DNA from 2 places in the Arthrobacter sp. N1 genome. Region 2 is predicted to be linked to the other one. Evidence: riboswitches for the same ligand, from Rfam matches in the RefSeq annotation. Region 2 holds a riboswitch; the other holds the start of a gene.

Region 1 (15,237 bases), 1.6 Mb from region 2:
CGTCGGGCTCGATCGAGACGAAGGTGGCGATGCGCAGCTGGTTCCGGCCCAGCTTCCGGTAGGGCTCGACGTCGACGACGCCGTTGGCGCGGAGGATCGCTGCGATCCTCGACGCATCGACCGCGTCGTCGAAGTCCACGGTCACGATGACGTTCGAGCGGTCCTCGGCCCGGGCGACATAGGGCTCGGCGATCGGGGAGGCCTCCGCCCAGGCGTAGAGCCGGCCGGCTGAGTCCGCGGTGCGGGCCGCAGCGAAGGGCAGGCCGCCCTGGCCGTTCAGCCACGCCACCTGGGCGTCGAGCGTCACGAGGGTCGAGAGGGACGGCGTGTTGTACGTCTGGTTCAGCCGCGAGTTGTCGATGGCCGTCTGCAGGTTCAGGAAGTCCGGGACCCAGCGGTCGCCCGCCGCGATGCGTGCGGCGCGCTCCAGGGCGGCGGGGGAGAAGAGCCCGAGCCAGAGTCCGCCGTCCGAGGCGAAGTTCTTCTGCGGGGCGAAGTAGTAGACGTCCGCCTGCGAGACGTCGACGTCGAGCCCCCCGGCCGCGGACGTGGCGTCGACGACCACGAGTGCGCCGTCGTCCGCTCCCGCCACCCGGCGGACGGGTGCGGCCACGCCCGTGGAGGTCTCGTTCTGCGGCCACGCGTAGGTGTCCACGCCGGCCTCGGCCACGGGATCGGGACGGCTGCCCGGCGCGGACGTGATGACACTCGATTCCTGCAGGAACGGTGCCCGGGTGGTGGCCGAGGCGAACTTCGACCCGAATTCCCCGAAGGAGAGGTGCTGCGCCCTCGCGTCGACCAGGCCGAACGTCGCCACGTCCCAGAACGCCGTCGAACCGCCGACGCCGAGGACCACCTCGTAGCCGTCCGGGGCGCCGAAGAAGGAGGACAGTCCTTCGCGCACACGCCCGACCAGGTCGCGCACCGGCGCCTGGCGGTGCGAGGTGCCGAGGAGCGTTGGTCCGGCGGCGACGAGCGCATCGATCTGGCCGCTCCGCACCTTCGACGGACCGGCACCGAAGCGGCCGTCGGCGGGCAGGAGGTGGTCGGGGATGCGGGGCGCTTCGCTCATGGGGTGCTCCAGCTGATCGGCGGGGGTATCGCCCTCATTCTGCCCCAGCAGCGGGTTGCCCTCCATTTGTGAACGGATGCCCGGGGCCCCTCCGCGCCCGCCGGCGACCCCCTCGGCGGGAATCCCCGGAGCGGTCGCATGGGTTAACCTTGGGAGGCATGGGGCGGAACCGGCTGTGGCGGCCGCGGTGCCCCACCCGCGTGAGGCATTCCAGCCGCGCACCCGCACCGCACCAAGGAGCTGACCCGCATGACGGACCTCATCGACACCACCGAGATGTATCTGCGGACCATTCTCGAGCTCGAGGAGGAGAACATCGTGGCGCTCCGTGCGAGGATCGCCGAACGGCTGCGCCACTCCGGTCCGACCGTCTCCCAGACCATCGGGCGGATGGAGCGAGACGGCCTCGTGGTCGTCTCCGGTGACCGCCACCTCGAACTCACCGAACTCGGGCGGCACCGGGCCACCGGCGTGATGCGGAAGCACCGCCTGGCCGAGCGCCTGCTCAGCGACGTGATCGGCCTCGACTGGGCGTACGTCCATGACGAGGCCTGCCGCTGGGAGCATGTCATGAGCGAGCGTGTCGAGCGGCGGCTGTACGAACTGCTCGGCCAGCCCTCGGAGTCGCCCTACGGCAATCCGATCCCCGGTCTCGAGGCCATCGGCGGCATCCGGTCGGAGCTGTTCACGGACGGCGTCGTCACCCTGCTCTCGGCCATGGGTACCTACTCACCCGACAAGCGGGTGACGCTCGTCCGTCTCGCCGAGCCCATCCAGGTCGATCCCGAACTCCTCACCCAGCTGGACGAGGGCGGATTGCGCCCCGGTGCGGACCTCGCGCTGGAGTCCGTGGGCGGGTACGTCTCCGTGCGTGTCCCGGGCGTCGAGGGAGCCCTCGAGCTGCCCCCCGAGGTCGCGTCGCACGTCTTCGTGTCCGTCGCCGCCTGACGGCTCCACCACCGGTCCCTGACGGCTCCACCACCGGTCCCTGACGGCTCCACCACCGGTCCCTGACGGCTCCACCACCGGTCCCTGACGGCTCCACCGCGGGTCCCTGACGGCTCCACCGCGGGTCCCTGACGGCTCCACCGCGGGTCCCTGACGGTGCTTGGCCCCGGACCGTCACGGCGCCGGCACGGCGGTTTCTTCGCGCCCGGGCGGGCCTCGGATGGTCGCCGTCACCAAGAACATACCGTTCCGTGACCGGAACGTGACATAGGGTGCTTTCTGTTGTAGCCTTCATCTCGTGCCAAATTCGCTCTAGATCCGGCACCCTCCTGCAAATCGCCTAGCTCTGCCATTGCCGGAGGTCCGTCCGCACCATCGCATGGCAGAGGCGGGGGAACCAATTTCGGGTTTCTGCACAGAAATCCTTGGGGTTAAGTCGCTTGCTCACGCAGCGGCCGGGTGACTCCCATCCGAATCCGACAGCTCACCTCGCAGGCGTTGGGAGAGGCAATCCACCGTGTCCACCAGCTCTTCGCTGGGCCGCCACCGCGCGCCCAAGACGGTCAGCCCGCTGACCACCCTGTCGACAGCAGTCACATCCAACGCCGGTTCCGTCGGCCGCCAGGCAGCCGTCATCGTCGCCGCCTCGGGCCTGGTCCTCACGGCCGGCCTGCCGGCCCACGGCGTCACCATCGCGGACCGTGAGGTCCAGTCCTCCGCAGCCCTGACCATCAGCCGCGTCGTCTCCGCCGAGGTCACGGTCCCGGCCACGGCGAAGGTCACGTTCGAGCGGGTCGCCGTCGAGGTCACCCCCGCCCCCGAGCCCATCGAGGAAGCCCCCGTCGTCGAGGAAGCCCCCGATCCCGTCGTCGCGGCCCCCGCACCCGTCGCCGCCGTCGAGGCACCAGCACCGGTCGTTCCCGCTGTGGAGGTTACGGTCGCAGCAGCACCCGTGGCCGCCGTCGCCGCGCCGGTCGCCGCGCCCAGCGCCCCGGTCGCCGCAGCGCCTGCAGCCGCCGCACCTGCTCCTGCCGCTCCGGCGCCCGCAGCCCCCGTGGAGCAGCCCGCTCCGGCATCCGGTGTCGCCGCCGGACTCGTGGCCTCCGCCTACGGTCAGATCGGCGTCGCGCAGGACTGCACCGCCATGGTCGAGACCGCCCTGCGCTCCGTCGGCAAGTCCGTCGGAGACCTGGCCCCGGGCCAGTTCTTCCAGTTCGGTGACGTCGTCGGCACGCCCGCCGCGGGCGATCTCGTCATCACCGGCGGCCATGTCGCGATCTACGTCGGCAACGGCCAGGTCATCAGCGGTGGCCTCAACGGCATGAACACCGACATCCACAACCTGTCAGACCTTCCCGGCGCAAGCTTCGTCCGCGTCCGCTGATCACCACACACGGAGAATCCCTTATGACTTCACGCACCACGATCGCCCGCCACCGCTCAGAAGCGCAGACCACTGCCGGCTTCTCCGCCCTCGCCGCAGCAGTCACCACCAACGCCGGCGGCATCGGCCGCCAGGCCGCCGTCATCGTCGCGGCCTCAGGCCTCGTCCTCACCAGCGGTGTCGCGGCCAACGCCGCCGACCTGCAGCCGCAGCGTGAGGTAGCCACCTCCAACGTCTCGGTCTCGTCGGTTCGCGCGGCCGTCGTCGCCTCGAACTCGTCCGTCGTGTCCTTCAACATGACGCCGGTCAAGGTCAAGGCCAAGCCCGTCGTCAAGACCCCGAAGGCCCCCGTCGTCGTGGCTCCCGTCGTCGAGCAGGTCGCCGTCCCCGTCGTCGAGACCGCACCCGTCGTCGAGGCAGCACCGGTCACCGCGGCAGCTCCCGCCGCCCCCGCCGTCGCCGCCCCGGCGGCCGTTGCGCAGGCTCCCCAGGCTGCGGCCGTCGCCGCTCCCGCCGTCGCCCCGGCTCCCGTCGCGGCACCTGCACCTGCACCGGCGCCCGTCACCGCCCCCGCTCCGGCACCCGCGGTGTCCTCCGGTGTCGCCGCGACCATCGCCGAAGCTGCGAAGGGCCAGCTCGGCGTCATGCAGGACTGCACCCGCCTGGCGAGCAATGCCCTCGCCGCCGCCGGCATCAACTTCCACGGCTGGCCGGCCGGGTACCTGTCCCTCGGCCGCACGGTCAGTGCCGGCGAGGCCATCCCGGGTGACCTCATCTACTACGCCGACGGCGGCATGGGCATGGCCCACATCGCCGTGTACATCGGTGGCGGTCAGGCCGTCCACGGCGGATTCAACGGCAACACCACGGTGATCGCGCCCGCCGAGCTCGGCTCGGGCGGCGTGTACATCCGCGTCGGCGGCTGATCGGCCACCGAGCAGGACGGAAGGACCGGCGCATCGCGCCGGTCCTTCCGTGCATCCGGCACAGGACTGCCGGGACCACCAGCTCGCGACACGTCACGTCCCGATCGGCGCCGATTAGCCCCCGTCCTGCGCCCGGCTTACCCTTGCAGTGTCAATCCGAAGCTCTTCTCCCGTACCCCGGGATGGCACCCGGTTGCGGGGAACAGGTCAGCAAAGAGGAACGTGCCATGCGCACTCTTGTTCTGAATGCAGGGTATGAACCACTGGCGGTGGTCACCTTCCGCCGGGCGCTGGTGCTCGTGCTCACAGGGAAGGCCAGCGTGGTGGCCGAGGACGACGAGCCGATCGTGGGCCCCACGGAGATCCTCGGACGGCCCTCCGTGATCCTGCTCAACCGATACGTGAAGGTCCCGTACCGGTACGACGTCTCGGCCACGCGGCGGGGGGTCCTCCGTCGCGACAACCACCTCTGCGCCTACTGCGCGCGGCCGGCATCGACGATAGACCACGTGATGCCGCGCTCGCGCGGGGGCCAGGACACGTGGGAGAACCTCGTGGCCTGCTGCCTCACCTGCAACAACGCCAAGGGTGACAAGACCCTCTCCAGCCTGGGCTGGAGCCTGCGGATCGTCCCCCTCCCGCCGCGGGGGCCGCAGTGGCAGATCCGCGAGCTGGAGAAGCCGGCCCCGCAGTGGAACGAGTTCCTGTCCCAGCGGGCCGCATGACGCCCGCTCCCGTGCGGTTCGACGCGATCGTCCTCGCCGGCGGCAGGTCCTCCCGCCTGGGCGGCGTGGCGAAGGCCGGACTGCTCCTGGGCGGCCGGACCCTGCTCGAGCACACCTGCTCGGCGCTGGTCGACGCGGACCACCTGGTCGTCGTCGGCCCGGACACGGAGCCCGGTGCCCTGGCCGGTGCGCCGACCATCGTCCGGGAGGATCCGCCCTTCGCGGGGCCGGCCGCGGGACTCGTGGCCGGTTTCACCTCGTGGCGGGCGCCGCGAGCGCCCTGGTGCGTCGTCGTCGCGTGTGACATGCCGAGGGTCGCGGACCTCCTCACGATCCTGCTGGCCGAGGCACGGGCAGAAGACGGGCAAGCTTCCCTCGTCGCGCTCGACGGCGGCCGCGACCAGCCGCTCGCCGCCGTCTACCGGAGCGCGGACCTTGCGGCAGCGATCGACGGCGTGCTGGCGTACGGAACTGCGCAGGATCTCTCGATGCGCAGCCTCCTTGCTAGTGTGAGGACCAGACCGGTCCCGGTTCCGCCGGGCACGACGCACGACGTCGACACCTGGAGTGATGCACGAGCGCTGGGCGTCGATGTCCCCTGAACCGCCCGGAGGGCTGATGGACGATCGCCAGAGACTGCTGCAGGAATGGACGGAGACGCTGCTCGCCGCGTTCGAGATCGAGGGGACGCACGTCGACATCGACGCCGTCCTGGAGCTCGCCGGCAAGGCGGCCCACGGCGTGGTCCGTCCCGCAGCTCCGTTGACGACCTTCGTGGTGGGGTACGCAGCAGGCCTGGCCGTGGGGAGCGGGCAGGCCGAGGAGCAGCTGGCCATCAGCTCCGCGATGGCGGTGGCCGACTCGCTCTGCACGGATGCGGCTGCCGACGGCGGGACCGCATGAGCGAGGCCGCCGGAGCACACGACGTCGACTGGACGGAGGCACGTCGCCTGGCGCACGGTGCCGGGATGCCGCTGCCGTTCCAGACGGTCCCCCTCGCGGACGCCCTCGGGCAGACGCTGGCCGAACCCGTCCATGCGCTCCAGGCCATCCCGCACTACGCGTCCTCCGCCATGGACGGCTGGGCCGTGAACGGCGACGCCCCCTGGACGCTGGTCAGCCACGCGGTTCCCGAGGAGCACCCCCGCGGCAGGCCCGCACCGCACGCGGATTCCGGGGAGGTGTCCCTGGCGCCGGGCGAGGCGACCTTCATCCTGACGGGGGGTGTGGTGCCGCAGAACGCGCGGGGTATCCTCCGCACGGAGCATGGATCCATCCGCGGTGACGTCCTGGACCGCAACGAGGCCGCGCGTGCCGACGAGCCCTCGCAGTACGAGCACGTCCGGCCGGCGGGGGAGGAGGCCGAGGCGGGCTCCGAGGCCATCCCCGCGGGGGTGGTCCTCAACCCGGCGCAGATCGCCCTCGCCGCGGTGTGCGGGCATGACACGCTCGCGGTGCTCCGGGCGCCGCGGGTGTCCCTGCTCATGACGGGCGATGAGGTCATCGAGCACGGCCTGCCGCACGCCGGACAGGTACGCGACACCTTCGGGCCCCAGCTGCCCGGCTTCGTCGCGATGCTGGGCGGCCATGTCGACGTGGCGGGCCGCGCGAAGGACGACCTCGACGACGTCATCGCCGCCATCAGCGCCGAGGCGACCGACGAGTTCTCCCTCGCACGTGCTTCCGGGGACGTACTCATCACCACCGGTGGGACCGGGAGCTCCTCCGCGGACCACATCCGCCGTGCCCTCACCGAGCTGGGCGCCGAGCTGATCATCGACGGCATCGCGATGCGTCCAGGCCACCCGACGCTCCTCGCACGCCTGCCGGACGGCCGTTTCCTCGTGGGGCTGCCGGGCAATCCGCTCGCCGCGATGATGGCCATGCTCACCGTGGCCGGACCGTTGCTCGCAGGCCTGCGGGGCTCGCCCCTGGAAGAGCCGGTCACGGTGACCAGTGCCGACGCCTTCGGACCCCTGCGGGGCAGGAGCCGCCTCGTGCCGTACCGGCTCGAGGGCGGCCGCGCGGTGCCGAGCACACACCAGCGCTCGGGCATGCTGCGCGGACTCGCCGCGGCCGACGGCGTCCTCGTGGTGCCTGCGGAGGGTTGCTCGGCGGGCGACGCCGTCCCCGCCCTGTCCCTGCCCTGGCTGGCCTGAGGCCGGACCGGGGCCGCGGCGGTCAGGCCGGGACGAGGTCGGACCGGGGCCGCCCGCCCCGGTCCGACCCGCCCGTCAGGCGGCCTTCTCGACCCGGATGATCACGGATTTGGACGTCGGCGTCCCGCTGATGTCCGCGGTCGAGTCCAGCGGGACGAGGACGTTCGTCTCCGGATAGTACGCCGCCGCGCACCCCTTCGGCGTCGAGTAGGCCACCACGCGGAAGTCCTCCGCACGCCGTTCCACGCCGTCCGACCACTCGGAGACGAGGTGCACCATGTCGCCGTCGTCGAGCCCGGCCTCCGCGATGTCCTGTGGGCTCAGGAACACGACGCGGCGCCCGTTGTGGATGCCGCGGTAGCGGTCGTCCTTGCCGTAGATCGTGGTGTTGTACTGGTCGTGCGAGCGCAGCGTCTGCAGGATGAGCCTGCCCGCGGGTACCTTCGGGTACTCCAGCAGGTTCGCGGTGAAGTTGGCCTTGCCCGTGGCGGTGGTGAAGGTGCGGCTGTCGCGGGGACCGTTCGGCAGCACGAAGCCACCGGGCTTGTCGATGCGGTCCTCGAAGTCGTCGAAGCCGGGCACCACGGCGCTGATGTGCTGCCGGATGACGCGGTAGTCGGCCTGCGCGGCCTGCCAGTCCAGCTGCGGGGCGTTGTCGCGGAACGGGCTGTCCTCGCGGGCGAACAGGCGGTCGCCCAACTCGCAGACGATGGCGATCTCCGACCGCATCTCGGAACTCGAGGGCTTCAGGCGGCCCGTCGACGCATGGACCGCACTCATGGAGTCCTCGACGGTGACCCGCTGGTCGCCACCCGACTGGGTGTCCCGGTCCGTGCGGCCGAGAGCCGGGAGGATGAGGGCCCGGGTGCCGGTCACGAGGTGCGAGCGGTTCAGCTTGGTGGAGACCTGCACGGTGAGCCGTGTGTTCCGCAGCGCCTGTTCCGTGACGTTGGTGTCCGGGGTCGCCCGGACGAAGTTGCCGCCCATGCCCATGAAGACCCGTGCCTTGCCGTCGCGCATCGCCCGGATCGCGGCCACGGTGTCGAACCCGTGCCGGCGCGGGGAGGCGAAGTGGAAGCGCTTGTCGAGGGCGTCGTGGAACGCCTCGGGCATGCGCTCGAAGATCCCCATGGTGCGGTCGCCCTGTACGTTGGAGTGGCCGCGGACCGGGCAGACCCCGGCTCCGGGCTTGCCGACGTTGCCCTGCAGCAGCAGCACGTTGACGACGTCGCGCAGCGTGGACACCGAGTGCTTGTGCTGTGTCAGGCCCATGGCCCAGCAGACGATGGTGCCGGGTGAGGCGATCATGCGGTCGCCGACCTTCGTGATCTCGGCCCTGGAGATGCCGCTCGCCGTCGTGATCTCCTCCCAGCTGGTCTCCCGGAGGCTTGTCAGGTAGTCCTCCAGCCCCAGCGTGTGCTCGGCGATGAAGGCATGGTCGAACACCGTGCCGGTCGCCTCCTCGCGCTCGAGGAGGTGCTTGCCGAGGCCACGGAACAGCGCCTGGTCGCCGCCGATGCGGATCTGCAGGAAGTCGTCCGCCAGGGCCGTGCCGCCGCCGAAGCGCGTGCCGAGCAGCCCCATGGGGTTCTGGGGGTTCTCGAAGCGCATCAGGCCGGCTTCGGGGAGGGGATTGATCGCGACGATCGCCCCGCCGTTCTTCTTGGCCTTCTCCAGCGACGTGAGCATGCGGGGGTGGTTGGTGCCGGGATTCTGCCCGGCGATGATGATCAGCGGCGCCGTGTCGAGGTCCAGCAGGGACACCGTGCCCTTGCCGACGCCGAGCGTCTCGTTGAGCGCGGAGCCCGAGGATTCGTGGCACATGTTCGAGCAGTCGGGCAGGTTGTTGGTACCGATGCCGCGGACCAGCAACTGGTACACGAAGGCTGCCTCGTTCGAGGTACGTCCGGAGGTGTAGAAGACGGCCTCGTCCGGGCTGTCGAGCGCCGCGAGCTCGTCGACGATGACCTGGTTCGCCTCGTCCCAGGACACGGCGCGGTAGTGGGTGCCGCCGTCGTCGAGCAGCATGGGGTGCGTGAGGCGCCCCTGCTGGCCGAGCCAGTAGTCGTCCCGCGTCATGAGGTCCTCGACGGAGTGCTCGGCGAAGAACGTCGGCGGGACGGTGCGGCGCGTCGCCTCCTCGGCGACGGCCTTGGCCCCGTTCTCGCAGAACTCGGCGGTGTGCCGCTTGTCGCCCTCCGGCCAGGCGCAGCCCATGCAGTCGAAGCCCTTGACCTGGTTCACCGCGAGAAGGGTCTGCGCGCTGCGCACCGGCCCCATCTGGTCCATCGAGATCTTGAGGGAGTTGATGACGGCGGGCAGTCCCACCGCCCGCGTCTTCCGAGCTCCCACGGTCAGCTGGGACTCGTCGATATTGTCCTTCGGGGCCTTTGTTGCCACGTGTGCACATCCTCGTGTCGTCGTCGACACACCATGTGGTGTCTGGGGTCAACTAACCTCATCATAGGGCCGAGGTAAGGAGAGCCGAATGAACCGGGTCACACAGCGCCGCCGCATCACGAAGTTCCGCATCGGGGCACCGACCGGTCGCCGCGAGGATGTCCTCGCCGGGGAGGAACCCCTGGAGATCAGACTCGGGGGCAGCGCCTTCACCGTCACCATGCGGACCCCGGGGGACGACTTCGACCTCGTGGCCGGCTTCCTGGTCTCCGAGGGCGTGGTCTGGGAGCCGGGCCAGCTGCCCAGCCTGCGGTACTGCGCGGGCGTGGACGACGACGGCCGGCAGACCTTCAACGTGGTCGAGGCGCAGCTGCGTCCCGGCGTGGAGCTCCCGGACACGGCGATGGAACGCCATGTCTACACCTCCAGCTCCTGCGGCATCTGTGGGACGGCGTCGATCGACGCCGTCCGGAAGTCCTCGCGGTTCGACCTGCACGAGGACACCGCGCCCGTGGACCTCGGGATCCTCGCGTCGCTGCCCGACCGCCTGCGGGAGAACCAGAAGCTGTTCGACCGTACCGGAGGCGTGCACGCCGCCGGACTCTTCACCGCCGAGGGCGAGCTCCTGTGCCTGCGCGAGGACGTGGGACGCCACAACGCCGTCGACAAGGTGGTGGGCTGGGCGCTCCGCGAAGGCATGCTGCCGCTGCGGGGCACCGTCCTGCAGGTCTCGGGCCGGGCGTCCTTCGAACTCGTCCAGAAGGCGCAGCTCGCGGGCATCCCGGTGCTCGCTGCCGTCAGTGCGCCGTCGTCCCTCGCCGCGGACCTGGCCGACGACGCCGGACTGACGCTCGTGGGCTTCAGCCGCGGGACGTCGCTGAACTGCTACTCGCACCCGGAGCGCATCTCGGCCTGACCGGGCCGCCCGCCGCCCGACGGGCCCGTGTCGGCCCGACGGGTGCAGGGCATCGTGCAGGGCATCGCGCAGGGATCCGGCCGGCCCCGCCGCGGGGAGGCCGGCCTCGGCCGCCTAGAACGGGTTCAGCAGGCGCTGCACGAAGCGCCGCGTCCGTTCCTCACGCGGGGTGCGGAGCACCTGGTCGGGATGGCCGTGCTCGACGACGACGCCGCCGTCCATGAACACCACCTCGTCCGCGACCTCGCGGGCGAAGGCCAGCTCGTGCGTCACGATCACCATGGTCCACTTCTCCTCCGCGAGCTCCTTGATGACCGTCAGCACCTCACCCACCAGCTCCGGATCCAGGGCGGACGTCGGCTCGTCGAAGAGCAGCAGGTCCGGCTGCAGGGCGAGGGCGCGAACGATCCCGACGCGCTGCTGCTGTCCGCCGGACAGGTTGAAGGGATGGTCGTTCCGCTTGTCGGCGAGGCCCACGCGGTCCAGGAGCCGTTCGGCGTCCGCGACGGCGTCCTTGCGGGCACGCTTCTGTACCCGGACCGGACCCTCGATGATGTTCTCGAGCACCGTCATGTGCGGGAAGAGGTTGTAGGTCTGGAAGACCATGGCACTGCGATCGCGGAGCGAGAGGGCCTCCTTCCGTGACACCTTCGCGCCGAAGTCCACCGACGGCCCGTCGCGGAAGGCGACCGTGCCGCCGTCGGGCGTCTCGAGTCCGTTGAGGCACCGCAGCACGGTGGTCTTGCCGGACCCGGACGGTCCCACGAGCGCTGTCACCTGCCCGTCCGCCAGGTCGAGGTCGATGGATTTCAGCACCTGGTTGCCGCCGAAGGACTTCTGCAGGCCGGTGACCGTCAGCAGGGCATCAGTGGGCGACATAGCGGTCCAATCTCTTCTCGAGGGCGGACTGGCCGCTGGACAGGACGAGGCAGAACACCCAGTAGATCGCTGCGGCCTCCATGTAGAGCAGGAGGAACTCCTGCGAGAAGGAGGCGATCTGCTGGGCTTCGCGGAACAGCTCCGTCACGAGGATCAGCGAGGCCAGGGAGGTGTCCTTGACGAGGCTGATGAACGTGTTGGACAGCGGCGGCACGGAGACCCGCGCGGCCTGCGGCAGGATGATCCGCCGCAGGGTCAGGTTCCGGGACATCCCGATGGTGTGCCCGGCCTCCCACTGGCCCTTCGGCACCGAGAGGATCGCCGCACGCACGATCTCCGCCGCATAGCCTGCGACGTTCAGCGAGAAGGCGATGATGGCACTCGGCCAGGGGTTGATCGTCAGGCCGATGGACGGCAGGCCGTAGAAGATCACGAACAGCTGAACCAGCAGCGGCGTGCCACGGATGACCGAGACGTACAAACGGGCGATCGCCGAGAGGACGGGTTGCCCGCTGATCCGCATGAGGGCGACGACGAGGGCCAGGGCCAGCCCGAGCGCGAACGAGGCGAGGGACAGCGGGATGGTGCCCGTCAGTCCGCCGGAGAGCATGGGCCAGAAGGACGTGCGCAGCAGCTCCCAGTCCATCAGTCAGCCCCTCCGCGTCGCGCTGACGATCGCCGCCACGGGCCGTGCGCCGGCATCACTCGCTGACGTCGGAGCCGAAGTACTTCTCCGAGATCTCGGCGAGCGTGCCGTCGGCGCGCAGCTCCTCGAGCGCGGTATCGATCGCGTCCACGAGCTCGGTGCTGCCCTTGCGGACGGCCACGGCGCTCTCCGAGGTCTCCTCGGTGGTGGCCGCGATCTTGATGTTCTCGTTGCTGTCGGTCTTCTGGTAGTCCAGGTAGGTCAGCTCGTCGTTGATGGTCGCATCCACGCGGCCCTGCTCGAGGAGCGTGATGGACTGCGCCCAGCCTTCGACGGGCTCCACGTTCGCGCCGCTCTCCTTCGCCAGGTCGTTCCAGTTGCTCGTCAGGGACTGCGCCGTGGTCTTCCCGGCCAGGTCCTCGAAGGAGGAGATGTCGCCGTTGTCCGCGGTCGTGACGATCACGCCGGCGCTCACCGTGTAGGGCTCGGAGAAGTCGTAGGTCTCCTTGCGCTCGTCCGTGATGGAGACCTGGTTGGCGATGACGTCGAAGCGACCCGCCTCGAGGCCCGCGAAGATCGCGTCCCACTGGGTCTCCTGGAATTCAGCCTCCACACCCATCTTCTCCGCGACGGCGGTGATGACCTCGACGTCGTATCCCGTGAGGTCGCCGCTGCCGCCCTCATGGAAGCTGAAGGGCCGGTAGGTCCCCTCGGTCCCGACGGTGAGGACGCCGGAGTCCTGGATCTCCTGCAGCGAGGAGGGTGCGGCGGACTCGCTCGCCCCGCCGTCGGATGCAGGGGTCGACGACGAGCCGCATCCTGCGAGGGCGAGGGTGAGCGCTGCAGTGGCGCCGAGGACGGACAGGCGGTTCTTCATGGGATTCCTTCGATCTGGTGAGGCGATCACGGCGGTAGGGAATGGTGGGGACCGACGAAGGCTTGAACCCTACGTACGTCCGCTCCACCCGGCCGGGACCGGAGTCGAACACTACTGGGGTCAACACCGGGGCACGCACTTATTGTTCCGAAGTATTGCGGCGGGGGTCCAGGAACCTGGGACCGGAGCCGGGACTGGCATCCTTGGAAGGAATGGCTATGAGCATGGAAGGCGCGGCCTGGAGCTCGCTCTACAAGATCTCCACGGCGAAGGACGGCCGGCACGGATTCTCGAAGGAGTCGGTCCGGCGCATCCTGACCTTCGCCGTGCCCTACCGCTCGAAGCTGATCATCTTCATCGTCCTGTCGGTCGCCGGGGCCTTCCTCGCCGTCGCGACGCCGGTACTCGCCGGGCAGGTGGTGGACGTCATCGTCGCGCAGGGTGAGGTCCGCACCGTGGTGTGGCTCGCCGTCGTCATCGCGATCGTCGCCGTGGCGGATGCCGCCGTATCCCTCGTCACGCGCTGGTACTCGTCCCGGATCGGCGAGGGCGTCATCCTGGATCTCCGCACAGCGGTGTTCAACCATGTGCAGAAGATGCCGATCGCCTTCTTCACGCGCACCCGCACCGGTGCCCTCGTGAGCCGCCTCAACAACGACGTGATCGGCGCGCAGCAGGCGTTCAGCGGGACCCTGTCCGGTGTGGTGACGAACCTCGTGGCGCTGATCCTCACGCTCGCGGTGATGCTGAGCACGTCCTGGCTCGTCACGGTGCTCGCCGTCGTCATGCTGCCCATCTTCCTCGTCCCCGCGCGTCGCATGGGCAGCCGCCTCGCAGCCCTCCGGCGCGAGGCCGCGGACCACAACTCGGCCATGAGCACGCAGATGACGGAGCGCTTCTCCGCCCCCGGTGCCACGCTGGTGAAGCTGTTCGGCAGGCCGGACGAGGAGGCCGAGGAGTTCCGCGTCCGCGCGGCCCGCGTGCGGGACATCGGCGTGCGGACCGCGATGCTGCAGTTCGTGTTCTTCACGGCCCTCATGCTGGTGTCCGCCCTGGCGCTCGCGCTCGTCTACGGTCTGGGCGGCTTCCTGGCCCTCCAGGGGCAGCTCGACACCGGTGAGGTCGTCACGCTCGCGCTCCTGCTGACGCGCCTCTACGCGCCGCTCACCAGCCTGGCGAACGCCCGCGTGGAGATCATGAGCGCCATCGTCAGCTTCGAGCGCGTGTTCGAGGTCCTCGACCTCGAGCCGCTGATCCAGGAGAAGCCCGACGCCATCGGCGTGCCCGCCGGTCCGGTCGCCGTCGAGTTCGACGACGTCCGCTTCGCCTACCCGTCCGCGGACAAGGTGTCGCTGGCCTCGCTCGAGGAGGTCTCGACGCTCGATACCCGCGGCGGGGAGGAGGTGCTCCACGGGATCTCCTTCCGTATCGAGCCCGGCCAGACGGTCGCGCTCGTGGGCACCTCGGGAGCCGGGAAGTCGACCATCGCGCAGCTCCTGTCCCGCCTGTACGACGTCGACAGCGGTGCCGTGCGGCTCGGCGGCACGGACGTGCGGGACGTGACGTTCGCGTCCATGCGGCACACGCTCGGCATGGTGACGCAGGACGGGCACCTCTTCCACGAGACCATCCTGTCCAACCTCCGCCTGGCACGCCCCGAGGCCACGGAGGGCGAGGTGTGGGACGCCGTCCGCCGCGCCCGCCTCGAACCGCTCATCCGATCGCTGCCCGACCAGCTGGACACGATGGTGGGGGAGCGCGGCTACCGGCTGTCCGGCGGTGAGCGCCAGCGCATGACCATCGCCCGCCTGCTCCTCGCCCAACCGCGCGTCGTCATCCTCGACGAGGCGACGGCGGCTCTCGACTCGACGTCGGAGGCGGCAGTGCAGGCTGCCCTCAGCGAGGCCCTCGAGGGGCGCACCGCGATGGTGATCGCGCACCGGCTCTCGACGATCCGCAGTGCGGACCTGATCCTCGTGGTCGAGGACGGCACGATCGTGGAGCGGGGCTCGCACGACGAACTGCTGGCGCAGGGAGGCCGGTACGAGGAGCTGCACCGGACGCAGTTCGCCGTGCAGAAGAACGTGGCGGCGGAGGAGGAGCCCGAGGCTCTCACCGGCGTCTGACGGTCATCCCCGCAGTGACAGGAGGGCGGGGACCACGTAGTCGGTGAGCAGCGGGGCGAGGTCGCCCCGGAGTCCCGCTGCACCGAGGTCGAGCCAGTCCAGCTCCTCGATCTCGGCCGCAGGCCGCGGCTCGCCGGCCAGGGGGCACAGGAAGACCGTGGCGACCAGGCGGGTGTCCG
Region 2 (15,237 bases):
GCTGGACCCGTCGGTGCGCCGCGCGTTCCGCGCGCCCTACCGCACGCCGGACGATCGTCGGGGCATTGCGAATTTCGTCTCCGACATACCCGCGGATCCGTCGCATCCGAGCCACGCCGCACTGACCACCACCGCCGAGGGCATCCGGACGCTCGACGTCCCGGTGCTGATGATGTGGGGCCCGCACGATCCCGTCTTCTCCGACACGTACCTCGAGGACCTCGCCCAGCGGCTGCCCCAGGCGGACATCCACCGCTTCGAGCACGCGAGCCACCTCGTGCAGGAGGACGCGGACACGGCAACCACCGCCATGCAGTGGCTCGCCGCGCGCTCCGTCGCGGTGCCGACCGGCGACGCGGAGACCACCGCATCCGCGCGCTCCGCCGGGCAGGACGAACGCCCGGCCTTCTCGCCGCTCGGCCGGCGCCTCCGGGATCTGGCGTCGGGCCCGGACAGCGGGACGATAGCCGTGGCCGAGCTCACCCCGAGCGGAACCAGGACGCTGTCGTGGAAGGACCTCGACGACGACGTCGCCGCCGTGGCGGCCGGGCTCACGGCCCTGGGCTACGGACCGGGCAGCCGCGTCAGCCTCCTGGTCCCGCCGGGGATCGACCTCACGGTCCTCATCTACGCGTGCCTGCGGATCGGGGCGATCATCGTCGTCGCCGACGCCGGCCTCGGCGCGCGCGGCCTGAGCCGCGCCGTGCGCAGTTCAGCACCCGACGTCGTCATCGGGATCGAACGCGCCCTGCTCGCCGCGCGGGCCTTCCGCTGGCCGGGCCGCAGGATCAGCGCCACGTCCCTGACCGCGGCACGACGGCGGGCCCTGCGGGTCGATGCGTCGCTGGGCGACCTCAGGGCCGCGCGTGCGACGGCGGATGCCGGGGTGCAGCCCGAGCCGGACGCCGATGCCGCCATCCTCTTCACCTCGGGTTCCACGGGACCGGCGAAGGGGGTGGTCTACACGCACCGTCAGCTCTCGGCGATGCGGGACACCGTCGGCGCCACGCTCGGACTCGGCCCCGGAGCATCCCTCGTCGCGGGATTCGCGCCGTTCGCCCTCCTCGGCCCGGCGCTCGGCGCCACCTCCGTGACACCGGACATGGACGTCACCGCTCCCCGCACGCTGACGGCGCAGGCCCTCGCCGACGCAGCAGCGGCGATCGACGCGACCGTCGTGTTCGCCTCCCCCGCGGCGCTCAGGAACGTCCTCGCCTCTTCGGATGCCCTGTCGGAGGACGGCCGGACCGCGCTCGGGCGCATCTCGCTGCTGCTCTCGGCCGGAGCCCCCATCCCCGTGCCGCTGCTGGAGGAGGTCCAGGCCCTGGTCCCGGCCGCCGCCCTCCACACGCCGTACGGCATGACGGAATCCCTGCTCGTCGCCGACACCGATCTCGGCGGCATCCGGCGGGCTGCCGCTGCGGCGGCCGCCGGGCTCGACGGCGCAGGGAACGGTGTCTGCGTGGGCCGTCCCGTGCACGGAGCGGTCATCGCCATCAGTCCGCTGGCCCCGTCCGGTCCGGACGTCCAGGACCACGGGCACGGCGCCCGACCACACCGGCCCGCTCCGGGCGCGGCGACCGGTGAGCCCACCACGGCCCCCGGTGTCACCGGCGAGATCCTCGTCGACGCGCCGCACGTGAAGGACCGCTACTTCCGGCTGTGGAGGACACAGCAGGACTCCGTGCGGACGCACCCGTGGCACCGCACGGGGGACGTGGGCCACCTCGACGCCGAGGGCAGGCTCTGGGTCGAGGGCCGCCTGGGCCACGTCATCACCTCCGCTGCGGGGATCCTCACGCCCGTCGGCCTGGAGCAGGCCTTGGAGATGCTGGGCGACGTCCGCCTCGCCGCCGTCGTCGGCGTCGGGCCGGCCGGCACGCAGGCCGTCGTCGCCGTCCTCGAGACAGCAGCGTCCCGAAGCGCGGCAGCAGCGTCCGGGCGACCGGTCCGACGGCGGGCCGGAGCGTCCGCTTCGTCCCTGCTGCGGAGACCGGACCAGCGGGCCCGACTGGCCGCCCCCGATCTGGCGGCCGCGGCGCGCGAGGTGGCCCGGGAGCGCGGAGTGGACCTGGCCGCCGTCGTCGAGGTTCCTGCCCTGCCGGTGGACATCCGCCACAATGCCAAGATCGACCGCGCACGCGTGGCCGCCTGGAGCGGCCGGTTCCTCTCGGGCGGCCGGGCAGGGTCCCTGTGACGGTCCTCGTCACGGGGGCCAGCGGCATGCTCGGCCGCGCGGTGGCGCAGCAGGTGCTGTCCACCGGGCGGGAGGTGCGCTGCTTCCAGCGGCGCCCAGCGGGGATCGCCGGGACCCAGGAGGTCCTCGGCTCCGTCGATGATCCCGCAGCCGTAGCCCGCGCGGTGGCCGGCTGCTCGTCGGTCATCCACCTCGCCGCAAAGGTCTCCTTCGCAGGTCCCGCTGCCGAGTTCCACCGGATCAACGTCGAGGGGACGCGCCTCCTCCTGAACGCGGCGGAGCAGGCCGGCGTCACCGACGTCGTCCAGGTCTCCTCACCCTCCGTGGCGCATGACGGCACATCGCTGGTCGGCGCACCGGCAGGCCCCGCCGATCCTGCGCATGCGCGGGGTCACTATGCGCGGAGCAAGGCCGCCGCCGAGCTGCTGGCGCTCGGCCGCAGCACCCGTGGCTTCCGGGTTGCGGCGGTCCGTCCCCACATCGTCTGGGGTCCCGGGGACACGCAGCTCGTGGAGCGCGTGATGGAGCGGGCACGCGCCGGCCGCCTCCCGCTGCTCGACGCCGGCACCGCCCTCATCGACACGACCTACGTGGACAACGCGGCGGCTGCGATCGTGGCGTGCCTGGTCCGGATGGACCGCGCCGCGGGACTGTCACTCGTGGTCACGAACGGCGAACCCCGGCCCATCGCCGAGCTCCTGGCCGGTATCTGCCGCGCGGGAGGCGTGACCCCACCGACCCGGAGTGTGCCCGGATCGCTCGCCCGGGGAGCGGGAGCCGTGATCGAGCGCTTCTGGACCGCCCTCGAGCGGTCCGGGGAGCCACCCATGACGCGCTTCCTGGCGGAGCAGCTCTCGACCGCGCACTGGTTCGACCAGCGGCACACCAGGGCGGTCCTCGACTGGCGTCCGGCGGTCGGCATCGACGAGGGGTTCGAGCGGCTCGCCCGCCACTACTCGACCTGACACCGGCCTGCAGACCGCCTGCCCCCGCTGGCTTCGCGCACTCCTGTCCCACCCGCCCGGTCGTCCGGCAGCCGGACCGACCTCCATCACGCCGAGCACGCGCCGTCGTCCGCGGCCGGAGCCTGCGGAGCCTGCCCCGTGCTCGACGTGCACGGCGCTCCCGACCGCTCGGACATGGTGCCGGCCGGCGTCGGAACGGGGGTACGACGAAGGGCGGGATGCTGTGCATCCCGCCCTTCGTCAGGCGTCACTGCTGGAGCTCGACCCCACTCCTTCGGCTCGCAGCGTGACCGCGGACCGGGTGGGCCGACCGATCGATCAGCGGGTGTAGTAGCCGTCCACCGACATGACGGACACGGGGTGCACCTGCGTGCCCTGCGACGGGTTCAGTGCGCTGATCATCTGGCCGTTGCCGAGATAGATACCGACGTGGCTCCCACCGTTCTGGCTCACCAGGTCACCCGGCTGGGGGTTGCCGGTGGGGCGCAGGGCGGCGAACTGGGACCACGTGGTGCGCGGGAGGTTGATGCCGTTCTGCGCGTAGACCCACTGGACGAAGCCCGAGCAGTCCCAGCCACCGAAGGCCGTGCCGCCGTAGACGTAGCCCGATCCCTCTCCCTGCATGGCCGTTCCGACGATGCCGGTGGCGCCGATCGACGAGGACTGGAGGCTGTAGGTCGGCGCGTCATCGACAGGGGCGGCGACGGGCGCGGCTACGGGAGCGGCGACGGGCGCTGCTGCGGGAGCGGCGACGATCGAGGCGGACTGCACCGAGTACTGCTGCTGGGGAGCGGCGGATCCGCCGAGTGCGATGGACTGGCCCGGGTAGATGACCGAGGCGTAGCCCAGGCCGTTCGCCGAGAACAGGGTGTCCAGGCTGACGCCGTGGGCCGCGGCGATGCTGCCGAGGGTGTCACCGGACTGGACGGTGTAGGTACCGGCTGCGGCGGGGGTGGCCACGACCTGCTGGACGGGAACCGACTGGACGCTGATCTCGCCGGAAGCGCTGGCGGGCAGTGCCGCGCCGAGCATGAGGCCGGAGGCCGCGACGACGACGGCGGCGGGCTTGCCGGCGATCGAGGCGCTCGCGGAGACGGCCCGTGAGGCGGTGACGAGGGGGTTGACACGCGTGGGGACTGCCCGGTGGCGTGCGATATGGCTCTTCTTGGACATGCTGATGCCTTTCCCAATGCCTACGAAGTTAGCTGTCGGGTTCGGATGGGACATCCGGACGTGGTGTTCGTGCACCACCGCCCCAGAGCTGGTGCACGCGCGTCTTGACCCCTAGGACCCGTGAGTGGGTCCGCTATCGGTTCCCCCGCCCCTGTCGATGTGTGTAGCGAACGGTCCGTCCTCATCGACAGGGTTAGGCAGAGAGAGGAGGGGCGCCCCTCCGTGGTGGAGCGGGCGCGGGTTCAACGGTACGCGGTGATCCCCGACTTGTCACGTTTGGATCACGGACGGCCGGATGCCGCTGTCCCGGCGCTGCTCAGGGTCTCGCGTTCCGCGGCCGGGGCTGGCAGACGGGGCAGAAGAAGGAGGACCTGTTCATGAAATGCTCCCGCCGGATCAACGTGGTCCGTCCCTCTGCAGCACACCTGCGGCACGGCCGGCCTGAACGCCCGTAGGCCTCGAGATCGCGGGCGAAGTAGCCCGATGCACCGTTGACGTTGACGTAGAGGGAGTCGAAGCTCGTCCCCCCAGCGGCAAGGGCACGGGTCATCACCTCGGTGGCGGCGTCCACGATGCGCCGAGTGTCGGGTCGGCGCATCGTCTCCGTGGGCCGCGCGTAGTGGAGGCGCGCAGCCCACAGCGCCTCGTCGGCGTAGATGTTCCCGATCCCCGAGACGAGTCCCTGGTCGAGCAGGGCACGCTTCAACCCCGTGCGACGGCGGCGCAGGCGCTGGTGGAACTCCTCGAAGGAGAATGCCGGATCGAGGGGGTCGCGGGCGATGTGCGCGGCCTGGTGGGGCACGAGCGCGGTGTCGCTTCCCCCCAGCCCACCGGGGTGACCGTCCGGTGTCGGCTCGAAGCCCGTGACGAACATCCCGCCGAAGATCCGCTGGTCGACGAAACGCAGATCCGTGGGCAGGGCGGAGCCGTCCTCCCCCGTCGCCCGCGACAGGGCCAGGCGAACCTTCAGGTGCTTCTCCGGGGGCGCCGCTGCGTCCTCGATGAGCAGCTGCCCGCTCATGCCGAGGTGAGCCATCAGCGCCAGCGGCGGGGCGGCGTCATCCGCCGCCGGATCCTCGAGGACCATCCAGAGGAACTTCCCGCGCCGCACCACATCGGTGATGCGCGCGCCGGTGACGTCGCCGACGAAATCCTCGACCCCGTTGACATGACGACGCAGGGATCGTGGATCGAGGACGTCGACCTTCTCGACCGCCCGCCCGGTGACCCAGCGGGACAGTCCCCGCCGGACCACCTCCACCTCGGGGAGTTCAGGCACTCATGCTCCGTCGTCGGAGTCTGAGCGCTCGGGGAGCCCCGCGTGGTCGGTGTGCCTCCGCGCGCCGCCGGAGCGACCGGTCACGACACCTGCAGGACGCACGTCGACGTCGCCGGCTCCCGTGACGGTCGCAGGCACGTCCTGAACGTCGGCGAGGAGCTTCCACGAAGCAGCCGCAGCCGCCTGCTCGGCCTCCTTCTTCGAGTGCCCACCACCCGCGCCGTACTCCACCCCGCCGATGACGAGACGCGCGGTGAAGGTGCGCGCATGGTCGGGACCCGTCCCGTCGACCTGGTAGTCGATGGCGCCGAGCCGCCTGCCCGCTGCCGTCTCCTGGATCCGGGTCTTCCAGTCCGTCCCCTCACCGAGCACGGCGGAGTCCCGCAGGAGGGGACCGATGAGGCGCATGACCATGGCGCGGGCGGTCTCGATGCCGTGGCTCAGGTACGCGGCGCCGATCACGGCCTCCATGGTGTCGGCGAGGATGGAGGCCTTGTCCCGCCCGTTGGTCAGCTTCTCCCCCTGGCCGAGCAGCACGTAGCTGCCGAGGTCCAGTGCCCTGGCGACGCCGGCGAGCGCCCTGGTGCTGACCACGGCGGACCGTCGCTTCGCCAGTTCACCCTCGGACAGATCCGGGTTGTCCCTGTACAGCGCGTCCGTCACCGAGAGGCCGAGCACCGAGTCACCGAGGAACTCGAGGCGCTCGTTGGTGGGGATGCCGCCCTTCTCGTACGCGTAGGACCTGTGCGTCAGGGCAAGACGAAGCGTCTCGGTGTCGATAGTGACACCGAGACGCTTCGAGAGTTCTTCTGTATTCTTCACGACCGCATCAGCTGATCACGCGTCGGACCGGCGTTTTCCGCCGCTGCGCGGAGCACGGCAGCGGAAGGTGCACCGATGTCAGACGTCGGCTACCTTGCGGCCCTTGTACTCGAGGAACAGCGGGGTGCCGGCCGAGTCGGTGACAACCTTGGCCTGGTGGGCGAGGCTGTAGGTGACGCGACCGTTCTCGAGGGTCTTGACCAGCCTGGGGGCGGTTGCCTTCCACTGGGACCGGCGTGCACGGGTATTCGCGCGGGACATCTTCCGTTTCGGGACAGCCACGGCTAACTCTCTTCCTTCTCGTCTGACTCTGACTTGGGTGCCGCATCGTTCTCGGCGGCAGTGCCCGCCAGCCCTGCGAGGGCTGACCAGCGGGGATCCAGTACTTCGTGGTGGTGGTCCGGATCGTCGTTCAGCCGTGCTCCGCACTCGGAACACAGGCCCTGACAATCCTCCCGGCACACCGGCTGGAATGGCAGCGAAGTGACCACCGCATCCCTCAGCACGGGCTCCAGATCGACGGAATCGCTCTCCACCCGGTGCTGTTCTTCGTCCTCTTCCACCGACAGCGACGCAGAGTCGCTGTAGAAGAAGAGTTCCTGGAGGTCCACGTCGCGGTCGAACCGCAATGGCTCCAGGCAACGGCCGCACTCGCCGGTCACCTCGACGTTTGCCGTTCCCGACACCAGGATTCCCTCGTGGACCGATTCGAACCGCAGGTCCAGCTCCATGTCGGAGCCCTCCTGCACGCCGATCAGCGCCACGCCGAAATCCTTGGGTGCCGGAACATGTTCTTCGATGGTCCGCATGCTCCCCGGACTGCGTCCGAGATCCTTGACACTGAATGTCAGGGGCGAACTGAGATCGCTGCTAATGGTGACTCCTGTAGAACATATGACCGACGTACCATCCTAGCCCGATGGGACCGGCAGGCCCAAAACGCGGCCGTACGTCTACCCTCGGAGGGTGACCAGCCCTTCCATCCCTCCGCATCCTGCTGGGACACCGGATGGCCTCCCGCGGGTGCTCCGCCGGACTCTGCACTTCAGCACGGTGCTGCTCGTCCTGTGGCTCCTCACAGCCTACGAGCTCTTCTACAACCCGCCTCTCGCCGAGACGGGTCGCGCAGATGCGGTGTTCGTGCTGGCGGGTGCTTCGGACGAGCGCCTCGCGGTGGGACAGGATCTCGTCGACACGGGCGCCGCACCCCTCCTCGTGCTGTCGTCGACGGGCCTGCCGGGCAACACGCAGGCGGACGCCCTGTGTGGAGCGGAGACCCGGAGGACCACGTGTTTCCGCCCGGATCCGCTGACCACCCGCGGCGAAGCACGATCCATCAGCGACATGTCCCGGGATCGCGGCTGGGACGACATCATCGTCGTCACCTCGACGTACCATGTGACGCGCTCACACCTCAACATCTCCCAGTGTTCGAAAGCCACGGTCACCATGGCTGCATCGCACCCTGATCTCGGTCCAGGGCAGTGGATCGCGAGATTCACCGAGGAGAGCATCGCACTCGCTACGTCCGTCCTCCGTCCGGTCTGCGCCAACCGGGTCTGACAGACCGCGCCGGCGAACGGCCCTCAGACCCGGTCGACGAGGCGTCGGAGGACGGCGTCGGGCACGAACGGACGGATGTCGCCCCCCAGTGCGGCCACCTCCTTCAGCAGGGTGGAAGAGACGTGGGCGAAGTCGGTGCCCGTCGGCAGGAAGACGGTCTCGACATCGGCCAGGTGCCGGTTCATCGTCGCCATAGGCAGCTCGTAGTCGAAGTCGAGGCTCGAGCGAAGGCCCTTCACGAGCGCCGTCGCTCCGTTCTCGCGGCAGAAGTCCGCCAGGAGGCCGGCGCCCATGGGGACCACGCGGATGTTCGGCAGGTGCGCGAGGCTGTCGACGCAGAACGCGATGCGCTCCTCGCCGGAGAAGCGGTAGTTCTTGGCGTAATTGGTCGACACCGCGACGAGCACCTCGTCGAACAGGCTCGCTGCACGCCCGATGACCTCGATGTGTCCGTTGTGGAGGGGGTCGAAGGATCCGGGGCAGACGGCGCGGCTCATGCCTCCACGGTACCGAGTCCCGCTCCCGGGTCCACCCCTCGGCCGCCGTCACCGGGATACTGGTGGCATGAGCACCGATGCCGAGCGAACCTCTCCGCACCTCCCCACCACCCGCCCGGCCGCCCCGTGGGCGAGAACCGCTGCCGGCGCGAACCTGCTCGGCGGGGACGGAGAGCTCGGGATCACCATCTTCGAGGAGGTCACCGCCCTCGCGCAGAAGCACGCGGCGATCAACCTCGGGCAGGGCTTCCCCGACGAGGACGGGCCGCGGGAGATCCTCGACGCCGCGAGGTCGGCCATCGCCGACGGGGCCAACCAGTACGCTCCCGGACAGGGCATCGCCGTGCTGCGTGACGCCATCGCCGCCCATCAGGAGCGCTTCTACGGGCTCACCGTCGATCCCCGGACCGAGGTGATCGTGAGCACCGGCGCCACGGAATCCATCGCCGCGGCCATTCTCGCCTTCGCCGGGCCGGGCGACGAGGTGCTGACCTTCGAGCCCTTCTACGATTCCTACGGCGCCGTGATCGGCCTCTCCGGAGCCACCCATACGACAGCTCCCCTGCTGGCGCCGGACTTCCAGCCGGATGCCGCCTCGCTCGCGGCGGCCTTCACGGACCGCACGAGGATCGTCGTCGTCAACAACCCGCACAATCCCACCGGAAGCGTCTTCCGGCGGGAGGCACTGGAGACGATCGTCCGGCTGGCGGAGCGGCACGGTGCCATCATCGTCACCGACGAGGTGTACGAGCACCTCCGCTTCGGCCCCGAGCACATCCCGATCGCCACGCTCCCCGGAGCGGCGTCGCGCACCCTGACCATCTCTTCGGCAGGCAAGACCTTCTCCGTGACGGGATGGAAGGTCGGGTGGCTCAGCGGGCCGGCGGAACTCGTGGCTCAGGTGCGCACCGTCAAGACGTTCCTCACCTATACCTCCGGCACTCCCTTCCAGAGTGCGGTGGCTTTGGGCCTCGGCCTGCCCGACGAGTTCTTCGACTCCGTGGCGGCCACCCTCCGGCGGAAGCGCGACCTCCTGGGCGAGGGACTCCGCGCCGCGGGATTCGAGGTGTTCGAGCCCGAGGGGACGTTCTTCACGACGGTCGACGCGTCCCCCCTCGGTATCGACGACGCGACGGCCCTCGCCCGCAGGTTGCCCTCGCTCATCGGCGTGGCCGCCATACCGGTGGCGATGTTCTGCCACGAGGACGGCGCCGCCCGGACGAGGTCGCTCCTCCGCTTCGCCTTCTGCAAGCGCTTCGACGTGATCGAGGAGGGCGCCCGGCGCCTGGCCACCCTCCGGGACCGCGTATGAACGTCCCGGATGCCACGGCCGGCCACGACGGCCCGAAGGCCGCCGACGGCGACGACGAATTCGACGTGCCGACCCGCTGGCTCCCCGTCGCGGGTGCGTACGCGGAGATCGACGAGGACGCCTACATCGACGGCGCACTGATCCTCAGCATCGGTGGCGCCCAGCAGTCCCACGTCGACGTCGCGCACCCGGGCCGTGTCTTCTACGAGTACCTCCAGCGCATCGCCCACGTGATCGACCTGCTCGGAGCACCCGGCGCACCCTTGAGGGTGCTCCACCTCGGCGCGGGGGCACTCACCCTGGTCCGCTACGTCCACGCGACGCGACCCGGGTCCGCGCAGGTCGCCGTCGACCTCGATGCCGAGCTGATCGACTTCGTCCTCGCGGAGATGCCGCTCGCGGACGGTACCGGCTGCGACATCGTGATCGGCGACGCCGCCGATGTCGTGCTGGAGGAGGCCGACGGATCCTTCGACGCCGTCGTCCTGGACATCTTCGCCGGATCGGACGCCCCGGCCCACCTCACCTCGCCGGACTTCGCGGCCCACCTCCTGCGCGTCTGTGCACCGGACGGCGTGGTGCTCGTCAACGTGGGCGACGATCCGCCGCTCGCCTTCGCCCGGGCGCAGAGCCGGCAGCTGTCCTCCCTCGCGGAATCGACGGCGGTCCTCACCGAGGCCGGGATGGTGGACGGCAGCTCGGCGGGCAACGTCGTCGTGGCAGCCCGTCCCGCTCCCTGGCCCGCGTCATGGACCGCCGCGCTGCTCGCGGCCGGCCCGCACCCCGCCGCGGTCCTGGTCGGACCGGCGAGGGAGGCGTTCGACGCCGGGGAGCCGCGTCCCGCGCGGTAGCCCTCGATCAGCGCCTGCGGTCCCGGGCGGTCGCCCTCCTGTCAAGGAAGATCCGGTCCGGCAGCGACACCCTTTCCGTCACTAGCCTGAAAGAGCTTGAGCAGCCGGGCGCGAGGGACCGTCCCACCCTGGGGAGACCGGAGCCATGCGGCACACGCTGAGCATCACCATCAAGCTGGACATCGACTTCCGATGGGCGCGTATCGACGTCCGCGGCTGCCTCACGCGGGGCAGCTGCCGCGCGCTCGTACCGATCGTCGACCGCAGCTTCCGCATCCTGCAGGAGCCGAACGTCGTCATCGACCTGACGGGCGCCACGCACATCGATCGTGAGGGGGTGGACACCCTGCGGAACCTCGGCATCGTCGGCCCCACCGCGCATCCCCTGCTCACGGAGCGGACCGGCACCTGCTCGCTCGTCGTGCCCGACGACCTCCCGGAGTGCCCCTCGCTCCGGGCCCGCCCGGGCGGCGTCCACCGGTCCGCGGTGTGAACGGCCACCGGGGCCGGCACGCCGCGCCTCCCTCACGGCCGGCCCGGGGATGCTCGTGACCTTCCACGGACGGCCTCGGTGAACGGCATCGCGTGACTGATCGTCACGGCGTCAGCCCCGGGGTGGCGCGTCCTGTCGTCCGTGCGCTGGCACGAGGTGAGGTGCCACCGCTGACGCCCGCTCCGGGAGCGGTGCGAGCTGCGAACGCCCATCCGTGGCGCACAGCTGACCGAATCATGTGCAGATCATCGGGGTGGTCGACGGCTGTACGCTGAAGGAGATCGTCACCCGACGGTCGAAGCCGCGGCCGACGCACGGGAACGAGAGGGGGAGGAACAGTCATGACTGCACCTGCCCTTCCGTATGTCCGGTCGCTGGTGCTGGTCTCCCTGATCCTCTCGGTCTCCTCCGCGTCGCATGTGCTCGCCGCCGGTCATGTGCCGGCGCCCGGAGTCATCCTGCTGCTCGGCGTGCTCCTGCTCCTGCCGATGATGGCGCTCGCGCGGCGCACCGTCTCCTTCCGGTCCGCCCTCCTCGCGATGGGTGCGGGGCAGGCCCTGCTGCACAGCCTGTTCTCCCTGACCGCAGTGCCCGCTGTCTGCCAGAGCTCCTCGGCGATGCCGGGCCACCACGCCGCCTTCGAGCTGGCCTGTTCGCCGGTCACGCAGGACGGGATGGCGGGAGCTACCGGAGGCGCCCTGATGCTGCTCCTGCACGCTGTCGCGACGATCGTCCTCGCGGCGGCCGTGGCGACGAGCGATCACGCCGCCACCCTGCTCCGAGCCTGGCTCCGACCTCTTCTCACCGGCGCCGGTGTCATCCCCCTGCCCGCGACCCCGCACCGCTCCGCCGTCGTCCTCGTGCCGACGCCCGTCGCTCCGTCCACCGTGTACGGCGCAGTCCCCCCGCTGCGCGGGCCGCCGTCGCCCGCCGCCTCGACCGCCTGAGCCGCGTCCTCCACAGGGACAGGGGCTTGCGGGCGGTCACCGACCCGTCATCCCCCATCACCCGCTGCCCGAGATCAGACCGCCCTTCGCGGTGGATCGGGCGCACCTCTGGAAGGCTCCACCATGTCGAACACATCCCTGCGGAATCGCCGCACCCTCTCGACCTCCGCCGTCGCGCTCACCACGGCCGGCCTCATGGCGCTGGGCCTCGGCGCGGCGAGCGCGCACGTCAGCGTCGCGCCCGCATCGACCACCGAGGACGGCTACTCGCAGCTCACCTTCAGCGTCCCCAACGAGTCAGAGACAGCTGCGACGAACAAGCTCGAGGTCCAGCTGCCCACCGAGCAGCCGTTCACGTCCGTACGGGTCAAGCCCGTGGAGGGATGGACGGCGGAAGTCGTCACCGGGGCGCTGCCCGAGCCCGTCACCACCGCCGACGGCGCGACGCTGACAGAGGCCCCCCTCTCGGTCGTGTGGACGGCGGAACCGGGCGCCGAGATCTCGCAGCAGGAGTACCAGACCTTCTCGATCTCCGTGGGCCGGCTCCCCGAGGCCGGCACCACGGTCATGCTGCCTGCCACGCAGTCCTACACGGACGGCGATGTGGTGGAGTGGGACGACGAGGTCGTCGAGGGCGCGGAGGAGCCCGAGAAGCCGGCGCCCTCGTTCCTGACCACCGCGGCGGTCGAGGGCGAGGACGGGCACGGCGCACACGGTGCTGCGGCCGAGACCCCCGAGGCGATCGACGCCGAGCCCGCCGCAGCCAGCACGGACACCGGCTCGGTCTCCGCCGTCGGCTGGATCGGCCTCGTCGCCGGACTGCTCGGCCTCGCCGCCGGCGCCACCGCTCTCGTCCGTACGCGCCGCCGCGCCTGACACCCCCGATACCGGCGCGGTACCGGCGTGCGAACCGGTACCGCGCCCTCGGGAGCCCGAACGCCCCCGCCACGACCGGAGGCCGTGCCCCTGCCCGACCCGTGGGTGACGGGTCAGGACGCCGCCGGCTCCAGGAACCAGAGGCGGGTCTCGCCGTACTTCTTCTCCGAGAAGCGCTCCAGCCCGCCCGGCCAGGACGGCTCCGGTGATCGGGCCGAACGCTCGACGACGACCACGGCTCCCTCCGCGAGGCGTGACGCGAGGGCCGCGAGCACGGCGATCACCCCGTCGGCGTCCACCGTGTAGGGCGGATCCATCAGGACGAGGTCCCAGGTCAGTTCCGGCGCCACCCGATCGAGGTACGTCTCCACCTTCGACCTGTGCACCCGGACGGCGGTCCAGCCGAGGACGCGGTTCACCAGATCGGCGTTCTTCTGCGCCACCAGCGCCGCGCGATCGGCCGATTCGACCAGGTCCACGGTCGCGGCCCCACGGCTGGCGCTCTCGACCCCGAGCGAGCCCGATCCGGCGTACAGATCGAGGACGTGCGCGCCGTGCAGGACGCCGTAGGACTCCAGCCGGGAGAAGAGCGCCTCCTTCACGCGGTCCGTGGTGGGCCGGGTGCCGTTCCCCTCCACGCTGGCAAGGGTCGAACCGCCCGCGGCTCCGGCGATGATGCGCGTCATCCTCCGACTCTATCGCCCGTCGCCCGTCCGGCCGGTCCCCTCCCGGCGTCCGGCGCAGCGGGAAGGCCGTAGACGACGGCGTCCTGATGGCGGAGCGACACCTCCACGGCGCAGCCGGGGAGGATACCCATCGCGACGGCGTCTGCAGGAGCCAGGTCAGCGGCCATCCCGGCGGCATGGACCCGGATCGCCTCACCGCGATGCTCGATGTCGTCGACCATGGCCGTGACGCGGCTCGTTCCCGAGGCGGCCCCGTGATCCGTCCCGTGATCCGTCCCGGCGGGAGGACCACCGGGTCGCGCGACCGAGACCGCGGCGGGACGGATCGCGAGTGCGAACTCCTCGCCCGCGCGTCCCGGACCCTCCCACGGCACCACCAGACCGTTGGCGCCCGTGAACCCCGTCTCCGTCCGCCGGCCGAGGAGGAGATTCAGTCCGGCCAGCCGCGCACCGAACGCTGTCACGGGCCGCGTCAGGACCTCCATGGTCCGCCCGGCCTCGACGACACGGCCGCCGTCCAGGATCAGCACGCGATCGGCGAGCAGGAAGGCATCGAGCGCGTCGTGCGTCACGATCACGGCGGAGCGCCCCTGCAGCACCTCACGGAGCAGTGTGCGGATCGCGGGCGCGACGGTGACGTCGAGGGCGGCGAGTGGTTCGTCGAGCAGCAGCAGCGCCGGGTCCGTGGCCAGGGCCCGGGCGATCGCGACCCGCTGGGCCTGACCGCCGGACAGCCGTCCGGGGCTGCGCCCGGCCAGTTCGGGTGTGCCGACCCGCTTGAGCCAGGCGGACGCGGTGGCGCGCGCCTCGGCCCGCGACAGGCCGCGGCTGCGCGGACCGAAGGCCACGTTCTCGAGGACGGAGAGGTGCGGGAACAGCAGCGCCTCCTGTGCGAGGAGGGAGACGCCCCGGCGCCGCGGCTCGATGAGCACGCGCCGCCCGGGCCCGACGTCGAACAGGACATCCCCGCCCAGCGTCGCCCGGCCCGCCGACGGTGCCAGGAGACCGGCGAGCAGGCCGAGGAGGGTCGACTTCCCGGCCCCGTTCGGACCGAGCACCGCGACGGTCTCACCCTCGGCGAGATCGAACGCGACGTCGAAGCCGCGTTCTGGCAGTGCCCCCGCGAAGGTCAGCCGCATCAGTCCACCCGCCCCGGCGCGGCGGCCGGCGCCTTCGGCGACGCCGTGCTCCGCGGATCGAGACTGCCGAGCGGGCGGACGCGGTGGGCGACGCCGACCACGACGACGGCGACGACCACGAGGACGAGGGACAGGGCCACGGCCGCATCGGGATCTGTCTCCCGCTGCAGGTAGATCTCGAGCGGGAGCGTCCGCGTGCTGCCCTGGAGGCTCCCGGCGAACGTCAGGGTGGCGCCGAATTCGCCGAGCGCCCGGGCGAACGAGAGGACCGCGCCGGAGACGAGTGCGGGGAGCACCAGCGGCAGGGTGATCCGCCGGAGGACCGTCCAGCGGCCGGCGCCGAGCGTAGCGCCGACGGCCTCGTAGCGGGTCCCGACGGTCCGCAGGGCTCCTTCGAGGCTGAGCACCAGGAACGGCAGGGCGACGAACGCCTGGGC

What was found. Region 2 has a riboswitch for cyclic di-AMP ahead of NVV32_RS09450 (NlpC/P60 family protein). Riboswitches for the same ligand answer to the same signal wherever they lie in the genome.
Region 1: linked by a shared signal. The riboswitch ahead of NVV32_RS02445 (NlpC/P60 family protein) and the one ahead of NVV32_RS09450 (NlpC/P60 family protein) in region 2 are both predicted to bind cyclic di-AMP.

The regions. Positions count from the first base shown of each region.
Region 1 covers NZ_CP102608.1:512,903-528,139, forward strand. The annotation lists gene serC (phosphoserine transaminase) at 1-1,072, opposite strand, end outside; gene NVV32_RS02440 (metal-dependent transcriptional regulator) at 1,322-2,020, shown strand; cyclic di-AMP (ydaO/yuaA leader) riboswitch at 2,364-2,532, shown strand; gene NVV32_RS02445 (NlpC/P60 family protein) at 2,538-3,404, shown strand; gene NVV32_RS02450 (NlpC/P60 family protein) at 3,428-4,330, shown strand; gene NVV32_RS02455 (HNH endonuclease) at 4,558-5,055, shown strand; gene mobA (molybdenum cofactor guanylyltransferase) at 5,052-5,657, shown strand; gene NVV32_RS02465 (DUF6457 domain-containing protein) at 5,674-5,958, shown strand; gene NVV32_RS02470 (molybdopterin molybdotransferase MoeA) at 5,955-7,214, shown strand; gene NVV32_RS02475 (FdhF/YdeP family oxidoreductase) at 7,290-9,614, opposite strand; gene fdhD (formate dehydrogenase accessory sulfurtransferase FdhD) at 9,703-10,530, shown strand; gene NVV32_RS02485 (amino acid ABC transporter ATP-binding protein) at 10,645-11,409, opposite strand; gene NVV32_RS02490 (amino acid ABC transporter permease) at 11,396-12,055, opposite strand; gene NVV32_RS02495 (amino acid ABC transporter substrate-binding protein) at 12,111-12,932, opposite strand; gene NVV32_RS02500 (ABC transporter ATP-binding protein) at 13,151-15,058, shown strand; gene NVV32_RS02505 (NUDIX hydrolase) at 15,062-15,237, opposite strand, start outside.
Region 2 covers NZ_CP102608.1:2,063,675-2,078,911, forward strand. The annotation lists gene NVV32_RS09440 (alpha/beta fold hydrolase) at 1-2,197, shown strand, start outside; gene NVV32_RS09445 (NAD-dependent epimerase/dehydratase family protein) at 2,194-3,162, shown strand; gene NVV32_RS09450 (NlpC/P60 family protein) at 3,481-4,335, opposite strand; cyclic di-AMP (ydaO/yuaA leader) riboswitch at 4,338-4,514, opposite strand; gene mutM (bifunctional DNA-formamidopyrimidine glycosylase/DNA-(apurinic or apyrimidinic site) lyase) at 4,652-5,614, opposite strand; gene rnc (ribonuclease III) at 5,615-6,436, opposite strand; gene rpmF (50S ribosomal protein L32) at 6,515-6,718, opposite strand; gene NVV32_RS09470 (YceD family protein) at 6,721-7,287, opposite strand; gene NVV32_RS09475 (YdcF family protein) at 7,460-7,999, shown strand; gene coaD (pantetheine-phosphate adenylyltransferase) at 8,023-8,496, opposite strand; gene NVV32_RS09485 (aminotransferase class I/II-fold pyridoxal phosphate-dependent enzyme) at 8,564-9,808, shown strand; gene NVV32_RS09490 (spermidine synthase) at 9,805-10,659, shown strand; gene NVV32_RS09495 (hypothetical protein) at 10,805-11,152, shown strand; gene NVV32_RS09500 (hypothetical protein) at 11,494-12,099, shown strand; gene NVV32_RS09505 (YcnI family protein) at 12,223-12,975, shown strand; gene rsmD (16S rRNA (guanine(966)-N(2))-methyltransferase RsmD) at 13,089-13,661, opposite strand; gene NVV32_RS09515 (sulfate/molybdate ABC transporter ATP-binding protein) at 13,658-14,800, opposite strand; gene NVV32_RS09520 (ABC transporter permease) at 14,800-15,237, opposite strand, start outside.